2 regions of the Massilia sp. 01N417 genome follow, and region 1 is predicted to be linked to the other one. Evidence: predicted binding sites of a transcription regulator. Region 1 holds the regulator's gene; the other holds the start of a gene.
The links. The regulator LexA, encoded in region 1, represses DNA repair genes until DNA is damaged. The targets are predictions, from matches to a motif close to ACTGTATNNNNATACAGT.
Positions count from the first base shown of each region.

Region 1 (8,576 bases):
GTCACGGCGTGCAGGTCGTACAGCGAGATGGTCTGGGCGGCGTCCTCCATCATGTCGAGGATGTCGTCCATGCGGGTGATCAGCTTGTGGATGTCGTCACGGTCCAGCGGCGTGATGAAGGTCTTGTGCAGCAGGTCGACGCAAGCGTAGGTGATCTTGTCCGCCTGTTTTTCGATGCTCTCCACGGCGTGGGTGCGGTTTTCCAGGTCGTCGAAGTTGGTCATCAGGCCGACCATTTCTTGTGCACCCTTCACGCACAGGGCCGCGTGCTGGTTGAAGAGGTCGAAAAATTTGCCCTCAGTGGGCATCAGGCGTCCAAACATAGGTTCTCCGTTGTAAATCTCTTGGAACTTCAAGGGCTGCGGCACAGGTCGCGCCGCAGTCGTTACCGGCTTAGTCGCCCTGGTAGATGGACAGACTGCCGCTGTAATTCCCGAACTTGGTATACATACCCATCCAGGTCAGTCGCACCGCCCCGATCGGGCCGTTACGCTGTTTGCCGATAATGATCTCGGCGGTACCTTTGTCGGGCGAGTCCGGGTTATAGACTTCGTCGCGGTACAGGAAGATGATGACGTCCGCGTCCTGCTCGATAGCGCCCGATTCGCGCAGGTCGGACATGACCGGACGCTTGTTCGGGCGTTGTTCCAGCGATCGGTTCAGCTGGGACAGTGCGATCACCGGACAGCCCAGCTCCTTGGCCAGGCCCTTCAGGCTACGCGAAATTTCAGAAATTTCCGAAGCACGGTTGTCGCCCGGCTTCGAACCCTGCATCAGCTGCAGGTAGTCGACGATGATCAGGCCGAGCTTGCCACATTGGCGCGCCAGGCGGCGCGCACGGGCGCGCATCTCGATCGGATTCAGCGCCGGCGTCTCGTCGATGAAGATCTGGGCGTCGTTCATCTTCTGGATCGCATGCGTCAGGCGCGGCCAGTCCTCGTCGATCAGCTTGCCGGTACGCAGGCGGTGCTGGTCGAGCTGGCCGATCGAGCCCAGCATACGCATGGCGAGCTGGGTGCCGCCCATCTCCATCGAGAAGATCGCGACCGGCAGGCCGGCCTCGACCGCGACGGCCTCGCCGATGTTGACCGAGAACGCCGTCTTGCCCATCGAGGGACGGCCGGCGACGATGACCAGGTCGCCCGGCTGCAGGCCGGAGGTCATCTTGTCGAGGTCGATGAAGCCGGTCGGGACGCCGGTGATCTCGCCCTGGTTTTCGCGCGAGTAGAGTTCGTCGATGCGCTCGACCACCTGGGTCAGCAGCGGCTGCACCGGCAGCCAGCCCTGGGCGCCGCGGGCGCCCTGCTCGGCGATCGCGAAGATGCGCGATTCGGCTTCGTCGAGGATCTGCTTGACCTCGGCGCCCTGGGGATTGAAGGCCTTGGCCGAGACTTCGTCGGCCACGGTGATGAGCTGGCGCAGCACGCCGCGGTCGCGGACGATCTCGGCGTATCGGCGGATGTTGGCAGCGGATGGCGTATTTTGCGCCATGGCGTTGAGGTACTGCAGCCCGCCCACTTCCTCGGCCTTGCCGAGCTGGACGAGCGACTCGTACACGGTGATCACGTCGGCAGGTTTGCCAGCATTGATCAGGCGGACCATCTGTTCGAAGATGATCCGGTGGTCGTAGCGGTAAAAGTCCTCCGCATGCATGAAATCGGCAATGCGGTCCCACGCCGCGTTATCGCGCAGCAGGCCGCCGATGACGGACTGTTCTGCTTCGATGGAATGCGGGGGAATGCGGAGCGACTCGATCTGCGGGTCTGCTGGGGTGTTCATGGCCGACATTATACCGTTTCCGCACTGCCGACTGAAATCATTGGTGATTTTTCACGCATAAAAAAAGCCGGGCGAACCCGGCTTTTTCATTCTTGCAACAGCTATTGCTTAGGCAGCTTCGCCAACCACGGCAACCGTCACGTCAACGACGACGTCGGTGTGCAGGGCGACGGCAACCGGGTGCTCGCCGGTGGTCTTCAGCGGGCCGGTCGGCATGCGCACGTTGGCCTTTTCGACGGCGAAACCTTGCTTGCTCAGGGCTTCAGCGATGTCGAAGTTGGTCACGGAACCGAACAGACGGCCGTCCACGCCAGCTTTCTGGGCGATGGTGATGGTCATGCCGTTCAGCTTGTCGCCCTGGCCTTGAGCGGCTGCCAGTTTCTCGGCGGCTGCTTTTTCCAGTTCGGCGCGCTTGACTTCGAACTCGGCCACGGCCGATTCGGTTGCACGGCGGGCTTTCTTTTGCGGGATCAGGAAGTTACGTGCGTAACCGTCCTTGACCTTGACGACGTCGCCCAGGTTGCCGACGTTGACGACTTTTTCCAGCAGGATGACTTGCATATTATTCTCCAGTATACGTGTCGTGACCGACGATTAAGCGTTGTGCAGGTCGGTGTACGGCAGCAGGGCCAGGTAGCGGGCGCGCTTGATGGCGGTGTCCACTTGGCGCTGGTAGTGCGCCTTGGTACCGGTCAGGCGTGCCGGCATGATCTTGCCGTTTTCCTGGACGAAATCCTTCAGGGTGTCGACGTCTTTGTAGTCAACCTGTTCCACGCCTGCAGCGGTGAAGCGGCAGAACTTCTTGCGCTTGAACAGCGGGTTCTGCTGTTTGCGCTTCAGTTTTTCCTTGGCTTTGTTTTTGTCGAATTTTTTACCGAATGCCATTTTAGGCTCCTGTATCTATCTAAATGAAATCAATGATGTGAAACACCAGGGCTTTGCTGTTGCGGTTCTTCCTGGCCATGAACCCGCGAAACTCGTAGACCGCACCGAGTTCGGCGTCGGCAAATCGCTTCGAAACATCGCCCGCGGCCAGCGCGGACATCTCGAATTCGACCTGCCTGGCAATCCCCGCTTCCACCTGCTGCGATCCATGTTGCAGGATGCCGCTGACGATCGGGATGCCGGCCGGGGTATAGCGCAGGGCATCGCGTTCCGCGATGCTTGCGACCAGCAACAGCTCGTTCACTGCCCTTGCGCGCTTCTTTCTTAAGATTAAGAATTAAGCGGCTGCGGCCGGAGCAGCTGCCTGCTCGGCGCGATGGCTCTTGGCTGCGTCTTCGCGCTGCACCGATTTCATCATCGGCGACGGCGCGGTTTCGGCCTTCTTCATCTTGACGGTCAGGTGACGCAGCACGGCATCATTGAATTTGAATGCGGTTTCCAGCTCGACCAGGGTCTCGTTGTCGCACTCGATGTTCATGCAGATGTAGTGTGCCTTCGGCAGCTTCTGGATCTGGTAAGCCATTTGACGGCGGCCCCAGTCTTCGACGCGGTGGATGTTACCGCCGCGCGAGGTGACCGTGGTCTTGTAGCGCTCGATCATCGCCGGAACCTGCTCGCTCTGGTCCGGGTGGACGATAAACACGATTTCATAATGACGCATGCAACACTCCTTAAGGACGTTTAAACAAATGCCCACCTCGGCGTCAAGACGAGTGTGGGAAGGGAAAGCCCGACATTATAACCGTAAAAACGTCAAGAGCTCAATCGCCGTTTTACGGCCGCTCGGCGGCCCGGTTCGCCGCATGGGTATCGGCTGTGCCCGGCAGGCAAAAAAAACCGGCAAATCGCACGGATTCCCCTTGCGTCCGGCGCAATACTGTACAAAAATACAGGGTATCGGGTTCGCCCCGCACTACCGCTCACCTACGAATTAATCTTTGACATGCTCAAGCTCACCGCACGGCAAGAACAGATCCTCAACCTGATCAAGGAAGCGATCGACAACACCGGTTTCCCGCCGACCCGCGCCGAAATCGCGCAGGAGCTGGGTTTCCGCTCGGCCAATGCGGCCGAAGAACACCTGCAAGCCCTGGCGCGCAAGGGCGCGATCGAAATTTCTCCCGGCACTTCGCGCGGCATCCGCCTGGTCGGCGCCGCAGCCGATGCCGCGCCGGTACCGGCAGTCCCGGCCGCCCTGCTGATGTCGCTGCCGCTGGTCGGCCGCGTCGCCGCCGGTTCGCCGATCCTGGCCCAGGAACACGTCGAGGCCACCTACTCGGTCGACCCGGCCATGTTTTCGAGCAAGCCCGACTTCCTGCTGAAGGTCAAGGGCTGGTCGATGCGCGACGCCGGCATCTGCGATGGCGACTTCCTGGCCGTCAAGAAAGTGGATTCGGCCAAGAACGGCCAGATCGTGGTCGCCCGCATCGGCGATGAAGTCACCGTCAAGCGCTACCGCAAGAGCGGCGGCACCATCGAACTGCTGCCGGAAAACCCGGACTTCTCCGTCATCACGGTCGATCCGCACACCGACGAGTTCGCGCTCGAAGGCCTGGCCGTCGGCCTGCTGCGATCGTGGCACTGATCCTGCACTAAGTTTTGCCACTTGGCAAAATAAAACGCCCCGCCCGGCTTGCGCCGGCGGGGCGTTCTTCATTCGGCGGACGGCTTACTTCGTGCCTGCGCCGTTATAGTTGTTCTTGCGCGCTTCCAGGTCCTTCTCGCGCTCGGGCGTCGGCCCGCTCTTGACGATTTCGTTGTGCTGGCTGACATAGGCGTCGGTGGCGTCGCGCCACACCGTGAAGTCGGCCACGACCATCCTGGCGCTGATCCTGGCGTCCTCCGACAGCCCTTCCTGCACCGCGTCGAGGTGCTTGCTTGCCGTCTCGTATTCGGCCTTGGTCATCAATTTACGGACGTCCTCGGGAATCCGCTTGTTCAGCGGGGTGACGGCATTCAGGTGTTCGGCGTAGCGGTTGTAGCAATCCTGCCAGGCCTTCATCTTCGCGCTGTAGCGGTCGATCTCCTCGGTCTGGCGCGAGACCGCCGGGAAGCGCGGCGCCGGGCAGCGGTACTCGTCGGTGCGGACGTCGGAGCCGTCGTATTTCGTCATCCAGTAGTCGATGTCGGCGCGGCGGACCTCGCGCTGCTTCATCATCTCGAGCGAGGCGATGGCGACGGCATTGCCCTTGGCGGCCGCCTTGCGGAACCAGCCGGCGGCCTTGTCCATGTCGACGGCGCCGGCTTCGCCGTAAAAATACATTTCGCCGAGATGCTGCTGGGCCGTGACGTTGCCGGCATTCGCCAGTTTGGTGTACTTCTGCAGGGCTTCTGGATAGGCCTTCTTGGCGAACAGGGCGTCCGCATCGGCCAGCTCGTCGGCACGGACGGTACCGGCCGCCAGCAGTGCGACGCATAACAGGAGTGTCTTCATGGAAAAGAGCTGTGAAGCAAGGCTGTGAAAAAGAAATTTATCATACCCCCACAGCCCTGCCAGCTCAACAAGCCTTGCTTGTTGCCCCCGCCTATTTGCCGGTCGAAGCAGGCTTGGCAAAGGTGGCGCCCTGCGTGACCCTGCGGTTGTATTCGTTGCTGGCGTCGGCCGCGCGCCGGTTCTCGACGTCGAGCTGGCGCTTGTTCGCCTCGCTCTTGGCATTCGATTCCGCCACGAAGGACTGGGTTGCCGTGTACCAGGCGTCGCGCTCCGAGGTGAAGTTCAGCGCCTCGGCCTGGCGGCGGGTGACCACGGCCACCGTGACGTCATCGATGCGGGAGGCGGCCTGCTCGGCTTCGTGCGGGCTCATCAGCTTGAGGATGTCGGCCGGGATGCGCTTGACGCCCGGCGGCGCCTGGTTCACGCCGGCCACGAAGTCGTTGTAGCAGGTTTCCCATTGGGCGATCTCGGCGCTGACCCGGTTGATTTCCTCATTCGTCTTCGACACCTGCGGGATCTTCGGCATCGGGCAGGCGTATTTGCCGGTCACCAGGTCATCGCCCTTGTAGCCGGTCCAGTAAGCCAGGTCGCCGGCACGCTGTTCGCGCTCCTTGAGCACCGCCAGCGACTCCTTCGCGCCGCCGTGGCCGGAGGCGGCCGCCTTCTGCAGCCAGGCCTGCGACTTGCCCATGTCGACCGCCGTGCCGTCGCCATACCAGTACATCTCGCCCAGGCGGAACTGCGCTTCGGCATTGCCGGCATTCGCCAGCTTCGTGTAGATCGGCAAGGCCTTGTCGTATTCCTTGGCGCGCAAGGCTTTTTCGGCATCGCCGAGATCGTCGGCCCAGGCCATCCCGGCGGCCAGCATCAGCACTGCAAAAGCAAGTCGTTTCATCGTCTCTCTCCAAATGATTGGTGAGGCCGATCATAGACTTGCCTTTGTATTATGACAATTCGCTATGGATAAAATGCCGGGCTCAGCCGGCCAGCGCGTTGCCGAAGTCGGCCAGCAGGTCGGCCGTATCCTCGATGCCCACCGACACCCGGATCAGCGACTCGGCGATGCCCATGCTGGCGCGGCGCTCCGCCCCCATCTCGAAGAAGATCGTGTGCGCGACCGGGATCACCAGGGTGCGGGTGTCGCCCAGGTTGCTGGCCGGGATCGCTATCTGCAGGCGGTTCAGGTAGTCGAAGCAGTCGATGCCGTCCTTCAGCTCGAAGCTGAACAGCGAGCCGTAGGCACGGAACAGCTCGGTGGCGATGCCGTGCTGGGGGTGCGAAGCCAGGCCCGGGTAGTGGACGGCGGCGACGCGCTCATCCGCTTCCAGCATCCTGGCCAGCGCCAGCGCGTTGGCGCAGGTGCGGTCCATGCGCAGCGCCAGGGTCTCGGCGCCGACGGCGATGTGGTGGGCCGCTTCCGGCGCCAGCGAGGCGCCGAAGTCGCGCAGCGATTTGGCGCGCAGCTGGGCCATGCCCTGGGCCTTGGCCGGCTGCTTGCGGAAGTTCGGCGCGATGTTCGGATAGGCGCTCCAGTCGTACAGGCCGGTGTCCGTCAGGGCGCCGCCCAGCGCCATGCCGTGGCCGCCGATCGACTTGGTCAGCGAATTGACCACCAGGCCGGCGCCCACCGCCTTCGGGCGGAACAGCCAGGGCGTGGTCATGGTGTTGTCGACCACGTAGAGGATGCCGCGCTCGCGGCACAGCTCGCCGATGCGCGCCAGATCCGCGATCTGGGTGCGCGGATTGGCGATGGTCTCGACGAACACCATGCGGGTGTTGGGCTGCAGCGCCGCCTCGACGTTGGCGACGTCGGTGGCATCGACGAAGGAGACTTCGGTGCCCTGCCCCGCCACCGTGTTCCACAGGCTGTTGGTATTCCCGAACAGGAAGCTGGACGAGACCACGTGGTCGCCTTCCTTCAGCAGCGCCTGGGCCAGCGCGCCGATCGCGGCCATGCCGGTGGCGAAGCACAGGGTGGCGACGCCGTCTTCCATCTTGCTGATCTTGTCTTCCAGCGCCGACACCGTCGGGTTGCCCTGGCGGCCGTAGCGGAAGCCCGGTTCCTTGCCCTGGAAGACCGAGGCCAGCTGGCGCGCATCGCCGTAGCCGAAGGCCACCGAGGTGTGGATGGGCTTGTGCAGCGAGCCCTGCTCGATGGTCTTGCGGCGGTCGTTGTGGAGGATGGTGGTGGTGAAGCCGTAGTTGTTCGTGTCGCTCATGATCGGGCTATATCGATTGGTGTCCGAATGGTGAACGTGGGCACGGAGTGCCCACGTCCACATTGTTACTCCGCGGCGACGGGCGGGTTCAGATTCAGCTGGGTCCGCACCAGGTCCTCGGACGACTTGCCCGAGCTCTTGTGGCGATGGCTTTCCAGCCGGTCCAGGTACTCCGGCGAGATGTCGCCGGTGATGTAGACGCCGTCGAAGCAGGAGGCCTCGACGCTGGTCAGCGCCGGGTTCACGTCCATGATCGATTTCTTCAGCGCCTCGATGTCCTGGTAGACCAGGCGGTCGGCGGTGATCTCGCGGCACACCTCTTCCACGGTGCGGCCGTGGGCGATCAGTTCGTCGCGGGTCGGCATGTCGATGCCGTACACGTTCGGGTACAGCACCGGCGGCGCGGCCGAGGCGAAGAAGACCTTGCGGGCGCCGGCTTCACGCGCCATCTGCACGATCTCGCGGCTGGTGGTGCCGCGCACGATCGAGTCGTCGACCAGCAGCACGTTCTTGTCCTTGAACTCGGACGCGATCGCGTTCAGTTTCTGGCGCACCGACTTCTTGCGCATGCCCTGGCCCGGCATGATGAAGGTACGGCCGATGTAGCGGTTCTTGATGAAGCCTTCACGGTACTCGACGCCCAGCTTCAGTGCCAGCTGGATCGCGGCCGGACGCGAGGAATCGGGGATCGGCATCACGACGTCGATGTCCTCGACCGGGATTTCCTGGCGGATCTTGTCGGCCAGGTATTCACCCATGCGCAGGCGGGTCGCGTAGACCGAGGCGCCGTCGATGACGGAGTCAGGACGGGCCAGGTAGACGTATTCGAAGGCGCAGGGATTCAGCGACGGGTTCTCGGCGCACTGGCGCGAATGCAGCTGGCTGGCGTCGTCGATGAAGACCGCCTCGCCCGGCGCGATGTCGCGCACGAAGCGGAAGCCGAGGCCCTCGAGCGCCACCGATTCGCTGGCAACCAGGTATTCGGGACCGTTCTCGGTCTCGTTCACGCCCAGGCACAGCGGACGGATGCCGAAGGGGTCGCGGAAGGCCAGCAGGCCGTGGCCGGCGATCTGGGCGATCACGGCATAGGCGCCGCGCACGCGCTTGTGCACCATGGCAACCGCCTTGAAGACGGCGTCCGGATCCAGCGAGTAGCCGTCGGCGGCGGTCTGGATTTCGTGGGCCAGCACGTTCAGCAG
Region 1 covers NZ_JBFTRS010000019.1:12,202-20,777, reverse strand. The annotation lists gene AC1DOQ_RS19325 (DUF47 domain-containing protein) at 1-323, opposite strand, end outside; gene AC1DOQ_RS19320 (replicative DNA helicase) at 394-1,779, opposite strand; gene rplI (50S ribosomal protein L9) at 1,888-2,340, opposite strand; gene rpsR (30S ribosomal protein S18) at 2,374-2,664, opposite strand; gene priB (primosomal replication protein N) at 2,684-2,968, opposite strand; gene rpsF (30S ribosomal protein S6) at 3,002-3,385, opposite strand; gene lexA (transcriptional repressor LexA) at 3,668-4,309, shown strand; gene AC1DOQ_RS19290 (tetratricopeptide repeat protein) at 4,394-5,158, opposite strand; gene AC1DOQ_RS19285 (tetratricopeptide repeat protein) at 5,250-6,053, opposite strand; gene AC1DOQ_RS19280 (cystathionine gamma-synthase family protein) at 6,136-7,377, opposite strand; gene purF (amidophosphoribosyltransferase) at 7,443-8,576, opposite strand, start outside.

Region 2 (8,576 bases), on a different contig from region 1:
ACGAGGCCATCAGGACGATCTTCTGGGTGACGCGGTCGGTGACCAGCGAGACGTACAGTTCCTGCTTGATGTCGGCGCCTTCTTCGATCAGCAGGCGGCGGACTTTTTGGCCTTCCGGGCCGGTCTGGTGCGTCACCAGCTGCATGCCCATGATCTGGTTCGCGTATTCGCGAACTTGCTCGATCGACTTGGCGACCTTGACGCCGCCGCCCTTGCCGCGGCCGCCAGCATGGATCTGCGCCTTGACTACCCAGACCGGGCCGCCCAGCTCTTCAGCTGCCTTGACGGCTTCGTCCACCGACATGCACGGAATGCCGCGCGGAACGGTCACTCCGAATTTTCGGAGGATCTCTTTGCCCTGATACTCATGGATTTTCATGCTGGCTTCCCTTCTTCTGTTACTGATTTAGAAATGCGGTTGAATAAATAGAGGCTACAAAAACCGGAATACTACCCCGACACCACCTTCAAGGCCCAGCGCGGGTAGTACTTGGCGACGGCGGGACCGTCGGTGCGCAGCGCATGGCAGCGATCGAGTTCATAAGGACGCTCGGCCGATTGCGCGGCCTCGCGGTTTTCCATGGCGTCGTCGGCAAAGGCCTGGATTGCCGCAGTGGGCAGGACCTGTGCCAGCTCGGTCAAATGGGTGCATCCGAGAACGCCGGACAGGCGGTCTTTCAGGTGCAGCCGGAAATGTTTCAGCAGCGACAAGCCAATCAATTTCTTGTAGGCGGGACCGATGGTGTCGCAATAACCGGGATAGGGTACGGCATCCGACGAAGCCTCGGCGTCCATGATGACCATCTCGTGGTCGATGGTCACGCGCAGCCTCAGGTCGTGCACAGGCAGGCCTCCCGGGCGGGGACCGGAAGGCAGGTCGATATCGTGGGTCTTGATGTCGCGGATGCAGGCGTCGAGGTCCCACAGCCCATCGTCGCGCGCGAACGCTTCAACGGTGATGGCGCGCGTGTGCCTTAGCTTACGCGGTGCGGGGGATGACAGGGGCATAAACACCAATGCCGGAATGCGGCGAAAAAAGTATGCAGCCGTTGTGCCTGATGCACGTTGCCGCAGCTTCTACGGCAACAACCGCTCTTGCGGCGCTGCTTAAACCATGAAAGTTTAGCACAGGGCGCCAGCGGATGCACCCGGCTGCCATTTTGACAGGCAGTTTGACAACACAGAAGTGCAAGCGCACAGCGTCAATCCGCCGTTGAGGAGGTGCCGCTGTGGGCGGCACGTCGGCGGGTGGCGCTGTGCGCTTGCGCCTCGCGCGGCTAACAAAGCCATCATGGCGGCGTTGTACCGTCTCGCCGTACTAGCGTACTGTCTTCGACGGTACGCCTTGCCCTGATGGCTTTGTTAGCCGCGTGTTACTTTACATCGGGCACTTCAGGACTCGTCGTCCTCGTCCCGTCCCTGCAGTGCGCTGCGGATCGCGCCCTGCGAAAAACCACGCGCCATGAGGAAGCGCATCTGTTTACTACGATCTTCGGCGTCCTGCGGAACCCGGTTGAACTTGCGGCGCCACACTTCGCGGGCGCGGGCAACTTCGGTTTCCTTCAGCCCGGACTTGAGCTCGTCGAGCTCTTCGCCCTTCAGGCCATGCTGCTGGAGTTCCGCCAGCACGCGGCTGTTGCCGTAGCGGCCGGCACGGCGGTGCACCAGGGACTCGGCGAACCTTTCCTGCGACAGCCAGTTGTTCTTTTCGAGGAAATCGAGGAGGGCTTCGACGTCGTCCCCCTCCTCGGCATAGCGAGACAGCTTGCGCCCCAGCTCGATCCGGCTGTGCTCGCGCGTCGATAGATACTTCAACGCGCGAGCCTTCAGGCTCAAAGTCTGTCTCACCGGGGCGCGGGTCGAAGATTACTCTTCGCCGCCGACAGCGGTCAGCTCGGCCGCACCGGCGCCGTCAACGGCAGCGACCGGTGCCAGTTCGCGCACGCCCAGGGCGGCGCGGACCTTGTTTTCGATCTCGCGGGCCAGGGCCGGGCGCTCGCGCAGGTAGATACGCGCATTGTCTTTACCTTGACCGATGCGTTCGCCACCATAGCTGTACCAGGAGCCCGACTTCTCGACGATCTTGTTGTCCACGCCCAGGTCGATGATCTCGCCTTCGCGGGAAGTGCCTTCGCCATACAGGATGTCGAAGTGGGCTTCCTTGAACGGAGGCGCGATCTTGTTCTTGACGACCTTGACCTTGGTTTCGTTACCGATCACCTCGTCGCCGGCCTTGATCGAACCGGTACGGCGGATGTCCAGGCGCACGGAGGCGTAGAACTTCAGCGCGTTACCGCCGGTCGTGGTTTCCGGGCTGCCGAACATGACGCCGATCTTCATACGGATCTGGTTAATGAAGATCACCAGGGTGTTCGTACGGTTGATCGACGCGGTCAGCTTGCGCAGCGCCTGCGACATCAGACGGGCTTGCAGGCCCGGCAGCGAGTCACCCATGTCGCCTTCGATCTCGGCGCGCGGGGTCAGTGCCGCCACCGAGTCGATGACCACCATGTCGACGCTGCCCGAACGCACCAGCGCATCGGTGATTTCCAGGGCTTGCTCGCCGGTGTCCGGCTGCGAGATCAGCAGCTCGTCCAGCTTGATGCCCAGCTTCTGCGCATAGGTGACGTCCAGCGCGTGCTCGGCGTCGATGAAGGCGCAGGTGCCGCCCAGCTTCTGCATCTGGGCAATGGTCTGCAGGGTCAGCGTGGTTTTACCCGACGATTCCGGACCGTAGATCTCGACGATACGGCCGCGCGGCAGGCCGCCGACGCCCAGTGCGATGTCCAGGCCCAGCGAGCCGGTGGACACGGTTTGTACTTCCTCGACCGGCGCATTGGTGTCCATGCGCATGACCGAGCCTTTACCGAATTGCTTTTCGATCTGCGCGAGGGCTGCTGCCAGCGCCTTGCCCTTCTCTGCTGCGTTTACTGCGGATTTTTTATCGTCCATGATTTACTTTCAGTCCTAGAGTGAACCAAGATAGGGACCGCTCGCGCGATTTCAATAGGAAGTACTGTATAAAATCCCAGTTGTTTTGGCAAGCGATATTTACCGCCGTTTGATCAATTCGACATGTTGCGAGATATCAAACACAATATGCAGGTAAGCTAGGCTCAAACGACAAAACCAGGGGGAGATCATGCGTATTTTACTAGCGGAGGATGATAGCGTACTTGCCGATGGCCTGACGCGCTCCCTGCGCCAGTCCGGCTACGCGATCGACTGCGTGAAGAACGGCCAGGATGCCGACACCGCGCTGTCGACCCAGGAATTCGACCTGCTGATCCTCGACCTCGGCCTGCCGAAGCTTTCCGGGCTCGACGTGCTGCGCCGCCTGCGCGCGCGCGGTTCGCTGCTGCCGGTGCTGATCCTTACCGCCGCCGACTCGATCGAGCAGCGCGTGGGCGGCCTCGACGCCGGCGCCGACGACTACATGGCCAAGCCCTTCGCCCTCTCCGAGCTGGAGGCGCGGGTGCGCGCCCTGACCCGGCGCGGCCAGGGCGGCGGTTCGACCGTGATCCGCCACGGTCCGCTGGTGTACGACCAGGTCGGCCGCAGTGCCTACATCGACGACCAGATGCTGGACCTGTCGGCGCGCGAACTGGGCCTGCTCGAAATCCTGCTGGCGCGTACCGGCCGCCTGGTGTCCAAGGAACAGCTGGTCGACCACCTGTGCGAATGGGGCGAGGAAGTCTCGAACAACGCCATCGAAGTCTATGTGCATCGCCTGCGCAAGAAGATCGAGACCGGCGGCATCCGCATCGCCACCGTGCGCGGCCTGGGCTACTGCCTGGAACGCTATTCCGACAGCGCACGCAAGGCGCAGGCCGCCGGCAGCGGCAAGTAAGGCGGCGGGCAAGGCCGGCACATGAAGTCCCTGAAGCGGCGCGGCGCCGGCATCCTCGCGCCCGAATCCGGCCCCGGCTCGACCTTCGATCCCGTGTATGTTCCTCCGCGGCCCGAGCCCGAGGAGAGCATGCAGCATTCGCTGTTCGGCGAGATCCTCGACTGGATGCTGGCCCCGCTGCTGCTGCTGTGGCCGATGAGCATCGCCATCACCTACCTGGTTGCGAAATCGATCGCCAACCAGCCCTTCGACCATGCGCTCGAAGACAGCGTCACCGTGCTGGCCCAGCAGGTCAAGGAAGTGGACGGCAAGGTGGTGGCGCGCCTGCCCGGCAGCACGCGCGACTTCCTGCGTGCCGACGACGTCGACAGCGTCTACTTCCAGATCACGGGGCCGCGCAACGAGGCAATCGACGGCGACCGCGAACTGCCGCTGCCGCCGCTGGATGACGCCGAACGCAGCGGCCGCGTGCACTTCCGCAACGAGAACCTGCACGGCACCCCGGTGCGGGTCGCCTATGCCTGGGTCAACCTGCAACCCCTGCTCGACCCGGCACCGCGCGGCAGCGGCGAACCGCGCCTGGCCCTGGTGCAGGTGGCGGAAACGCTGGAAAAGCGCGCCCAGCTCGCCAACGAGATCATCAAGGGCGTGATCCTGCCCCAGTTCATCATCCTGCCGGTGATCCTGGCCCTGGTCTGGTTCGCGCTGTCGCGCGGCCTGTCGCCGCTGGCCCAGCTGCAGGAGCGGATCCGCGCGCGGCCGCCGGACGACCTGTCGCCGATCGATTCGCGCCAGGTGCCGGAAGAGATCTCGCCGCTGGTGGGTTCGCTGAACGACATGCTGGCGCGCCTGGCGCACACCATCGACGCCCAGAAGCGCTTCATCGCCGACGCCGCCCACCAGATGAAGACCCCGCTGGCCGGCATGCGCATGCAGTCGGAGCTCGCGCTGCGCCAGATCGATCCGGACGAGATCCACCGCTCGCTGGAGCAGCTGGCCAAGAGTTCGGAATCGGCGACGCGCCTGGTCAATCAGTTATTGGCGCTGGCGCGCGCCGAGAACCAGCCGCATGCCGGCCTGGCGCTGGAGCCGCTCGACCTCGCGCTGCTGGCGCGCAGCGTAGTGCTGGACTGGGTGCCGGCCTCCTTCGCCCACGAGATCGACCTCGGCTACGAAGACCCGGACGGCCCGCTGGAGATCCTGGGCGACGGCATGATGCTGCGCGAGCTGCTGTCGAACCTGATCGACAATGCGCTGCGCTACACGCCGCCGGGCGGCAGCGTCACCGTCCGCGTGCGCAGCGACGGCGGCCTGGCCCTGCTGGAAGTCGAGGACACCGGCCCGGGCATCGCGCCGGGCGAGCGTCCGCGCGTGTTCGAGCGCTTCTACCGCATCCTCGGCAACAGCGCCTCCGGCTCCGGCCTCGGCCTGGCGATCGTGCGCGAGATCGCGCAGCAGCACGGCGCCGAGATCGAGATCTTCTACAACCCGCGCAGCACCAGCAAGAAATACCCGGGCAGCCTGTTCCGGCTGACCTTCCCGCCACCACCCGCCCCACCCGATCCCGATGCAGACTGACAGCGTTCTCCCTCCTTCCCCACCGCCGCGCGAGCGCATCCTCGCCGCGCGCGCCCTGCACTGGTCGCGTGCGCGCAGGCTGACCCTGGTCCTGCTGGCGCTGTGGCTGGCGACCGGCTTCGGCACCGTGTTCTTCGCGCGCGACCTGGCGCACATGTCGGTGTTCGGCTGGCCGCTGTCCTTCTACCTGGCGGCCCAGGGCGCGACGCTGATCTACCTGGCCATCATCGGCGTCTACGCCTGGCGCATGCGGATCCTCGACCGCGAGTTCGCACGCATGCTCAGGGACGGCGCGTGAACATGGGCGGCAAGAACAAACACCGCAGCTACTTCCAGCGCCTGGCGCGCTACTACCTGTGGTTCACGGCCTGTCTCGGCCTGTTCCTGGCGGCGCTGGCGATCCTCGAGAACGAGGGCATGCCGCGCCAGTGGATCGGCTACCTGTACATGTTCGCCACGATCGTGCTGTACGCGATCATCGGCGTGGTGGCGCGCACCTCGAACGTCTCCGAATACTACGTGGCCGGACGGCGGGTGCCGGCCCTGTTCAACGGCATGGCGACCGCCGCCGACTGGATCTCGGCAGCCAGCTTCATCAGCCTGGCCGGCACGCTCTACCTGCACGGCTTCGACGCCCTCGCCTACGTGATGGGCTGGACCGGCGGCTACTGCCTGGTGGCGCTGCTGATCGCGCCCTACCTGCGCAAGTTCGCGCAGTACACGGTGCCGGACTTCCTGGCCGCGCGCTACGGCGGCAACAGCAGGCACGGCAAGCTGGTGCGGGCGCTGGCGGTGAGCGCCACCATCGTGGTCTCCTTCATCTACGTGGTGGCGCAAATCTATGCCGTCGGCCTGATCGCCTCGCGCTTCACCGGCGTCGACTTCTCGGTCGGGATCTTCCTCGGCCTGGCGTCGATTCTCGTCTGCTCGTTCCTGGGCGGGATGCGCGCCATCACCTGGACCCAGGTCGCGCAGTACATCATCATCCTGGTCGCGTTCCTGATCCCGACCATGTGGCTGTCGATGAAATTCGCCGGCAACCCGGTGCCGCAGGTCGCCTACGGCTCGGTGCTGCCCAAGCTGGCCAAGCGCGAGGCCCAGCTGGCGGTCGACCCGCGCGAGCAGGAAGTGCGGGCCGCCTTCAAGGCCAAGGCCGACGAATACGGCGCCAGGCTGGCCGCCCTGCCGCAATCGTGGGAGGCGGGCCGGATCGAGGTCCAGCGCCGGCTCGACGCCGCGCGCGGCCGCAACGCCTCGCTGGGCGAAGTCCGCAACGCCGAGCGCGAACTGATCGCCTATCCGCGCACCGCCGACGAAGCCGCCCACCTGTGGGCCGAGCAGCGCGCCGCCAACCTCGCGCGCGCCCAGCCGCCCGAACCGCATGCCGAACCCTTCCCCGGCAAGACCCGCGAAGAATCCGACCAGCGCCGCAACAACTTCCTGGCGCTGGTGTTCTGCCTGATGTTCGGCACCGCGGCCCTGCCCCACATCCTGATGCGCGCCTACACCACACCCTCGGTGCACGAGACCCGGGTATCGGTGTTCTGGACCCTGTTCTTCATCCTGCTGATCTACCTGACGATGCCGGCGCTGGCGGTGCTGGCCAAGTTCGACATCTATACCGCCCTGGTCGGCAGCAGTTACGACACGCTGCCGACCTGGGTCTCCTACTGGGCCAACGTCGACAAGACCAATCCCCTGCTCAGCATCGCCGACATCAACGGCGACGGCATCGTGCAGCTGGCCGAGATCGCGATCGACGGCGACGTCCTGACCCTGGCCACGCCGGAAATCGGCGGCCTGCCCTACGTGATCTCGGGCCTGGTCGCGGCCGGCGGCCTGGCGGCGGCCCTGTCCACCGCAGACGGCCTGCTGCTGGCGATCTCGAACGCGCTGTCGCACGACATCTACTTCAAGATGGTCGACCCGGGCGCCTCGACCCAGAAACGGGTCACGATCTCGAAACTGCTGCTGCTGGCGGTGGCCTTCATCGCCGCCTACGTCGCCTCGCAGAAGCCGGCCGACATCCTGTCGCTGGTCGGCGCGGCCTTCTCGCTGGCCGGCTCGACCCTGTTCCCGGCGCTGGTGGCGGGCGTGTTCTGGAAGCGCGCCAACCACCAGGGCGCGGTCGCCGGCATGCTGGCGGGATTCCTGGTCTGCGTCTACTACATGCTGCACACCAACCCGATCCTGGGCGGGAACGCGGACAGCACCTGGTTCCACATCGCGCCGATCTCGGCCGGCGTGTTCGGGGTGCCGGCCGGGCTGGCGGTGCTGGCCGTGGTCAGCCTGCTGACGCCGCCGCCGACGCGCGAGAGCACCGGGCTGGTCGAGTACATCCGGGCGCCGGAGGAAGCGTGACAGCCGGCAGACTGCCGAAGTCTTGAGAAATGTGGCCTCTGTGAATTGGCAGGCTATCGCATCGACTTCCGGAGCCGGGTCGAGAACTTCCTCGACAAGCATATCGGCAACGGTGCCGTGATCCAATAAAACCGCCGACGCTGCCGCTGCCGCCGAGGCGACGGCTTCGCCATCGCCGGCGGCATGGGCGGCGCCTCAAGCCACGCTGAAGTCCCAGTCGGCCGCCGCGCGCTGATGGCCGACCATTTCCACCGACTGCACGAAGGACGACGCCACCTGCTCCAGGGTGGTGCCGTTCGCCATCGCGGCGGTCCAGTAGGCCAGCCCGCTGGCATCGGCATCGCGGTTGAAGATCGCCGTGTAGAGCAAGGCGACGTCGTGCGCCGCCACGCCGTTGAAGCCGGCGTGGCCGGCAGCGTGCTCGTTCGATGCGATCATGCTCAGCGCGACCGAGCCCCAGCTGGCGCCGGCCTGGTGGACATTGGCCCAGTATTCGATGCCCATGACGTCGGCCTGGCGGCCCAGCACGGTCTGGTACATGCCGGCCAGCAGGCCCATGTCGGCGCTGTTCTGGACCGTGACGCTGGTGTCGCTGAACTGCAGCTGCTCGACGTTGACCACCATCGCCTTCACGTCCGGCGCGGCCTTGCTGCTGACGATCGCGTAGCCGTTGTGGAAGGCGATGTCGTAGTCGGCGCGCGCGCCGCCGAAGCTGGCGATGTCGGTGTCCGATCCGCCATGCAGCAGCGTGACGCCGGCGGCCGGGCTCGAGCCCTGGCCGGCAGCG
Region 2 covers NZ_JBFTRS010000025.1:62,830-71,405, forward strand. The annotation lists gene sucC (ADP-forming succinate--CoA ligase subunit beta) at 1-379, opposite strand, end outside; gene AC1DOQ_RS22745 (DUF2889 domain-containing protein) at 451-1,008, opposite strand; gene recX (recombination regulator RecX) at 1,393-1,848, opposite strand; gene recA (recombinase RecA) at 1,867-2,952, opposite strand; gene AC1DOQ_RS22760 (response regulator) at 3,143-3,850, shown strand; gene AC1DOQ_RS22765 (sensor histidine kinase) at 3,872-5,428, shown strand; gene AC1DOQ_RS22770 (DUF4212 domain-containing protein) at 5,418-5,726, shown strand; gene AC1DOQ_RS22775 (sodium:solute symporter family protein) at 5,729-7,789, shown strand; gene AC1DOQ_RS22780 (Ig-like domain-containing protein) at 7,985-8,576, opposite strand, start outside.
Region 2: a site for LexA is predicted at 3,016-3,033, ahead of recA (recombinase RecA). Genes of this name have one in related genera too.